Regions from separate parts of the Streptomyces sp. S6 genome, predicted to be linked through region 2. Evidence: riboswitches for the same ligand, from Rfam matches in the RefSeq annotation. Region 2 holds a riboswitch; the other holds the start of a gene.
What was found. A riboswitch is a leader RNA that binds a small molecule or an ion and turns the genes downstream of it on or off. The one in region 2 is predicted to bind cobalamin.

Region 1: another riboswitch for cobalamin. It lies ahead of ACVNF4_RS12555 (ribonucleoside-diphosphate reductase subunit alpha); the one in region 2 lies ahead of ACVNF4_RS24505 (ABC transporter substrate-binding protein).

What each region holds. Positions count from the first base shown of each region.
Region 1 is NZ_JBTYMC010000069.1:8,963-12,361, forward strand. It holds gene ACVNF4_RS12555 (ribonucleoside-diphosphate reductase subunit alpha) at 1-1,246, opposite strand, end outside; cobalamin riboswitch at 1,382-1,516, opposite strand; gene mctP (monocarboxylate uptake permease MctP) at 1,858-3,399, opposite strand, start outside.
Region 2 is NZ_JBTYMC010000207.1:525-3,923, forward strand. It holds gene ACVNF4_RS24500 (FecCD family ABC transporter permease) at 1-771, opposite strand, end outside; gene ACVNF4_RS24505 (ABC transporter substrate-binding protein) at 768-1,778, opposite strand; cobalamin riboswitch at 1,861-2,021, opposite strand; gene ACVNF4_RS24510 (GNAT family N-acetyltransferase) at 2,046-2,606, opposite strand; gene ACVNF4_RS24515 (GNAT family N-acetyltransferase) at 2,666-3,187, opposite strand; gene ACVNF4_RS24520 (MarR family winged helix-turn-helix transcriptional regulator) at 3,264-3,399, opposite strand, start outside.

The sequences.
Region 1 (3,399 bases), on a different contig from region 2:
TCGCGGCGTCCTTGAACGTCATCCAGCCGTTGCCGGTCTGCGCGAGCGTCCGCATCATGCGGCCGTACAGGTCACGCGCCGGGATGGTCTTCTTGGCGAGACCTTTCGCCTCCGCCGCGCGGTACGCCGCGTCGAACTCGTCGCCCCACAGGTCGACCAGCTCCGGCACGTCCGACGGGGAGAACAGCGACCACTCCCGGTCCGCGTTCACGCGGCGCATGAACTCGTCCGGGATCCAGTGCGCGAGGTTCAGGTTGTGGGTGCGCCGGGCGTCCTCACCGGTGTTGTCCCGCAGCTCCAGGAACTCCTCGATGTCGGAGTGCCAGGTCTCCAGGTACACCGCCGCCGCGCCCTTGCGCCGCCCGCCCTGGTTCACGGCCGCGACACTCGCGTCCAGCGTCTTCAGGAACGGCACGATGCCGTTGGAGTGCCCGTTCGTGCCCCGGATCAGCGAACCGCGGGAGCGGATGCGGGAGTACGACAGGCCGATGCCGCCGGCGTGCTTCGAGAGGCGGGCGACCTGGTGGTAGCGGTCGTAGATGGAGTCCAGCTCGTCCTTGGGGGAGTCCAGGAGGTAGCAGGACGACATCTGCGGGTGGCGGGTGCCGGAGTTGAAGAGCGTGGGGGACGACGGGAGGTAGTCCAGGCGGCTCATCAGGCCGTACAGCGCGGCGACCTCGTCCAGGGCGCGGACGGTCTCGTCCTCGGCCAGGCCCGACGCGACGCGCAGCAGGAAGTGCTGGGGGGTCTCGACGACCTTGCGGGTGATCGGGTGCCGGAGCAGGTAACGGCTGTGCAGGGTGCGCAGGCCGAAGTAGCCGAAGCGGTCGTCGGCGGCGGGGTCGATCAGGGCGTCGAGGTGCTTCGCGTGCAGGCTGACGAAGTCCGCGGTGCGGTCGGCGATGAGGCCCTCGCGGTGGCCGACGGCCACGGACTCCGTGAACGTCGTCACACCCTGGGACGCGGCCTCGGCGCGGACGCTGATCGTCAGGAGGCGGGCGGCGAGGCGGGAGTACGCCGGGTCCTCCGAGATCAGGCCGGCGGCGGCCTCCGTCGCCAGCTCGCGCAGCTCGGCCTCGTCCGCCCGCGCGGAGCGCCCGCGCAGGGCCGCGGCGGCGACCCGGCCGGGGTCGGCGTCGGGGAGGTCGGCGGTCAGCTCCGTCAGGGTCCGCAGCAACGCGGTTCCGGGACCGTCGTTCTCCACGGGGGTGACTGCTGAAGCCGGTTCGGCTGGCGCGATGGTCACGTGAGGCTCTCCGCTCGCTCGGCAAGGGGTCTCGCCGAGGGCAGGGGGCAGCACGAGCACACAGCACGATTCGCACCCCGGCCCACTCCGCGAGGCCCGGACGTCAGGGCACGCCGGGCCGTCCTGGGGCGGCCGGGCGCGTATTCGCTGCCGACAGGTCCTCGGACTGACTCTTGCCGGTCCGCATGGGGCGGATACGACAAGTACACCGTTGCGGGACAGTTCCGGATTCGCACCGGATTCCCCTGCGGCGACAGCGAGCACGAGCATACATCTAGTGCCGGGTCGTGGTGGCAACCCCAGATGTTGTGTCGCGTCGGCTTCGGAGCGTCAACTTTCGGGTGGGGGCTGTGATAGCGGGGAGGGGGTGGGGGGGGGTGCGGGTCGGGGGCGGTCTGCGGGCCGTGTGTGGCCGTTCGCGCAGTTCCCCGCGCCCCTGATGGTGCTGGCGTCGGCTGTCTGCTGCGGGTTGTGTGTGCCCGTTCGTGCCCGCGCGGCGGAGCCGCACATCGATACAGCCCCGCGCCCCTGAAAGTGCGCGGCAGCGCATCTTTCAGGGGCGCGGGGAACTGCGCGAGCAACCACGACGGTGCCGCAGTTGCCCGACGGCGCTAGTGGGTCGCTCCCGATGTCGCCGGGGGCAGTTCCGTCTGGACGCCCGGGTCGCCGGCGTCCGCCGTGTAGTCCGAGGGGCTGGTCTCGTCCACCCCGTCCGGGGCCTTCGCTGCCCGCAGGGCGAACGTGAGGGCGACCGTCACCGCCACGTTCAGGACGAACGCCGTGAGGCCGATGTAGCCGATCTCGCCGATTCCCGGGATCTCCTTCGAGCTGCCGCCGAAGTGTTTCTGGGTGGGGGAGGCGACGCCGTACGCGGCGAAGGTGCCGTAGATCATGCCGACGGCCCAGCCGCCCAGCAGCGCCCAGCGGTGGAACCAGCGGGTGAAGAGGCCGCCGACGAGGGCGGGGAAGGTCTGGAGGATCCAGATGCCGCCGAGGAGCTGGAAGTTGATGGCTACCGTTTTGTCCATCGTCAGGACGAAGATCAGGGCGCCCACCTTCACCAGGAGGGAGACCAGTTTGGAGATCTTCGTCTCCTGTTCCGGCGTCGCGTCGGGACGGATGAAGTCCTTGTAGATGTTCCGTGTGAAGAGGTTGGCGGCGGCGATGGACATGATCGCGGCCGGGACGAGCGCGCCGATCCCGATCGCCGCGAACGCGACCCCCGCGAACCAGTCGGGGAACATGTCCTCGAAGAGCTGGGGGATGGCCAGTTGGCCGTTCTTCACCTTCACGCCCGCCGCGATCGCCATGAACCCGAGCAGCGCGAGCAACCCCAGCATCAGGGAATACAGCGGCAGGATCGTCGTGTTGCGCCGGATGACCTCGCGGCTCCGGGAGGAGAGGGTCGCGGTGATCGAGTGGGGATACATGAACAGCGCCAGCGCCGACCCGAGCGCCAGCGTGGCGTACGTCCACTGCGCCCCCTCGGCCGGCACCAGCCCCCCGGCCCCGGCGGCCGTGTACTTCTCCCCGGCCTTCGCGAAGATCTCGTCGAACCCGCCCAGCTTGATCGGGATGTAGATGATCGCGACCGTGATCACGATGTAGATCAGCGTGTCCTTGACGAACGCGATCAGCGCCGGCGCCCGCAGCCCCGAGGAGTACGTGTACGCGGCCAGCACGCCGAAGGCGATCAGCAGGGGCAGGTCCTTGACGAACCAGTTCGTGTCCTCGCCACCCCCGACGCCCATGACGTCCAGCACGGCCTGGATCCCGACGAGCTGGAGCGCGATGTACGGCATGGTCGCGAGGATGCCGGTGAGGGCGACCGCGAGGGACAGCCCCTTGGACCCGAACCGCCCGCGCACGAAGTCGGAGGTGGTGACGTACCCGTGCTTGTGCGAGACGGACCACAGCCGGGGCAGGAACGTGAAGATCAGCGGGTACACGAGGATCGTGTACGGCACGGCGAAGAACCCGGCCGCGCCGGCCGCGTACACGGCCGCCGGCACCGCCACGAACGTGTAAGCCGTGTAGAGGTCCCCGCCGAGCAGGAACCACGTCACCCAGGTCCCGAACGACCGCCCGCCGAGCCCCCATTCGTCCAGGGAGTGCTCGTTCTCCGCCTTGCGCCAGTGCGCCGCGAGGAACCC
Region 2 (3,399 bases):
CGAGCTGACCAGCGCCGCCGTCAGCAGCGCCGTCGTGCACAGCAGGACCAGCCGGGTGCGGGCGACCGGGACGCCGAGCGACGCCGCCGCGTCCTGGCCGAACGCGAACGCGTCCAGGGTGCGGGCGTGGCCGACGCAGACCAGCAGCGCCGCCGCGAGGACGACCGCGCCGACCGTGACGTCCGCCCAGTCCGCGCCGCTCAGCGAGCCCAGCAGCCAGAACAGGACACCCCGCGTGGTCTCCGCGTCCGCCGCCGTCATCACGACGAACGACGTCAGCGCCGAGAACAACTGCATCGCCGCGACCCCCGCGAGGACCACCCGGTCCGTCGTCCCGCCCAGCGTGTGGCTGAGCAGCAGCACCAGGCCGAACGACAGCACCGCCCCGATGAACGCCCCGCCCGACACCGGCACGAGGCCCCCGCCGACGCCGAGGACGACGATGACGACCGCGCCCGTCGACGCGCCCGAGGAGACGCCGAGGACGAACGGGTCGGCGAGGGGGTTGCGCAGCAGGGACTGCATGACCGCGCCGCACACCGCGAGCCCGGCGCCGCACACCGCCGCGAGGAGCGTGCGCGGGAGCCGGAGGTTCCACACGATGCCGTCCCTGAGGGGGCTCAACTCCGTGCGGCCCCAGCCGAGATGGGACGCGACCGACGCCCACACGTCACCGACGGCGATGTCCGCCGGGCCGATCGTGATCGCCAGCGCGACCGAGCACGCCAGCAGGGCGAGGCCCCCCGCGCCCAGCAGGAGCCCCCGCGTCATCCCGCGAGGCCGTCCGCGCGCAGCGCCGCCGCGACCTTCTCGATCCCCTCGACCGTGCGGATCGTCGGGTTCATGGCCTGGCCCGACAGCAGCACGTACCGCTTCTTCCTCACGGCCGTCATGTTCTTCGTGACCGGGTTCGACTCCAGGAACCCGATCTTCTTCGCGGCGGTCTCCGCCGTCTGCTGCCTACGGGTCAGGTCGCCGATCACCAGGACGTCCGGGTCGCGGTCGGCGACCGTCTCCCAACTCACCTGCGGCCATTCGTCCTTCGTGTCGTCGAAGACGTTCTTCGCGCCCAGCGTGCGGGTGATGACGCCGGGGGCGCCGCAGCACCCCGCGAGGTAGGGGGACTGGGAGTTGGCGAACCAGTAGAGCAGCGTGGCGCTTTGGGCCTTCAGTCCCGAAGTCGCCGTCGACACCCGCTTCTTGAGGTCGGCCACCAGTTTCTCGCCGCGCTCCTCGACGCCGAAGATCCTTGCCAGGTCCAGGACTTCGCCGTAGATCGCGTCGATCGCGAGCGGCCGGGTGCGGGCGCCGTCGCCGTCCCCGCCGTTGTCCTTGCCGACGCAGTCCGAGGGGGAGAGGTACGTCGGGACGCCGAGCTTCTCGAACTGCTCGCGCGGGGCGACGCCGCCCTTGCCGAGGGTCGAGGCGAACGAGGCGGCCACGAAGTCCGGTTCGGCGTCGAGGACCGTCTCCAGGGAAGGGGCGTTGTCCGCGAGACGCTCGACCTTCGCGTTCTCCTTCGCCAGAGCCGGGGAGACGGGGTCCGTCCAGGTCGCCGTGCCGGCCATGCGGTCCGCGAGGCCCAGGGAGAGCATGATCTCCGTCGTCCCCTGGTTGAGGGAGACCGCGCGTTTCGGCGGGGCGTCCACGGTGACCTTCTGCCCGCAGTTCGTGAGCGTCACCGCGTCGGCGGCGCTCTTCTTCTGGGAGGACCCGCCACAGCCCGTCAGCAGGACGGCGGAGACGAGGAACAGGGCAGCGGGGCGTGCGAGCCGCACAGAGCATCCTTCGGCGTCGAGGGCTCGTACGCGAAGCCCGGTCGTACGGTCCACCCCCGACCGTCTTCCCGGCCGGAGGCCGCCAGCAGGTCTTCGGACTCGGGGTCACCCGAGCGGTGCGCCTTCCCGGACGAACTCGCTTTGTCCAGTGGCCTGTTGCCCCGCCCGTCACCCTCACCGCTGCGCGTCAGCTCCGGATTCCCACCGGATTCCCTGCCCCGTGCGCCGACTTGAGCACACAGGGGTTCGACTGGCTCCCGGAAGTTATCACACGGCCCGATCCCGCCACTCCGCCGCGAGCAGCGCGTACACGTACTCGCTGCCCCACTCGCCGTCCCCGTCCACGTCGTTCTCCACGAGGTGCGCCTCCCTGCGCATCCCGAGCCGCTCGCACACCCGCACCGACCCGGTGTTGCGGGTGTCGAGGCGGGCGAAGAGGCGGTGGACGCCGAGTGCGGTGAAGGCGAGGCCGGCCGCCGCCCGTGCCGCCTCCGTCGCGTACCCCTGCCCGCCGTGCGCCGGATGGAAGACCCACCCGATCTCCGCCTGCCGCGCCCCGGCGCTCGCCAGCTTCAGCACGACCTCGCCGACGACTCCCGGCCCGTCCTGCGGGCAGACCGCGAGCACCAGATCGTCCCCGTCCTGCGCCCAACCGGAGCCCTGCGCCCGTCTGGTGAGCGCCTGGGCGCACTGGCCCCGGCTCAGCGGCGGCCGGTAGAGGTAGCGGGCCACCTCGGGCAGCCCTTGGTAGGCGTACAGGTCGTGGAGGTCGTCCGGGGTGAAGAGGCGCAGGCGCAGGCGGTCGGTGGCGAGGGGGAGCGTGATCACCGGCTCACGGTAGCGCCGGGGGCGGGCCGTACGCCCCCGGGTTCTCCGGGTGCCGCCGGTCATGGCCGCCGGAGGGTTCGGCGCCACCGGACCTCGCCGTCCTGCCACTCGCCGGTCGCGGTGAGCCCGGCGCGGGCCGCGACGGCCGCAGACGCCCCGTGATCGGGGTGGACATGCGCGACGACGGTGTCCACCCCCTTCTCCGCCAGCCACCCCACCAGCCCCCGGGCCGCCTCCCCCGCGATGCCCTGCCCCTGCCAGGGCGTGCCCACCACCCAGGCGACCTCGGCCTCCCGCACCGCGCCGTCGGTACGGACCGTCGCCTGCACGGTGCCGGTGAGGCAGCCGCCCGCCCGCAGCCGGATCACCCAGTTCAGCCACTCCACCCCGGGGTCGGGGGAGCCCGCTGTGATGCGCCGGTACCGGGCGCGCAGGGCTGCCGGAGTGTCCGGGGCGCCACCGACGAAGGTGTGCAGCGCCGGGTCCGACAGGACGTCCGCCATCTCCTCGGCGTGCTCGACCCGCAGCGGCACCAACTCCAGTCGCCCGGTGCCGATCACCTCCGCCACGAGCGCGTTCACCTCTCGGCGGCGGCACGGATCGCCGCGAGCCGCACGGACCACTCGCACCCGGCAACGCACCACCCCCACCCTCCCCCTACCCCTCCCGAGGCCACGGCCGCCCCCCGATCGCCTCGATCCCGTTGTTGAACCGCCGCAGATACCCCGCGAACGCGGCGATGTCCTCGTCGGACCAGTCGCCCATCACCCGGTCCAGCACCTCGACGATCCCG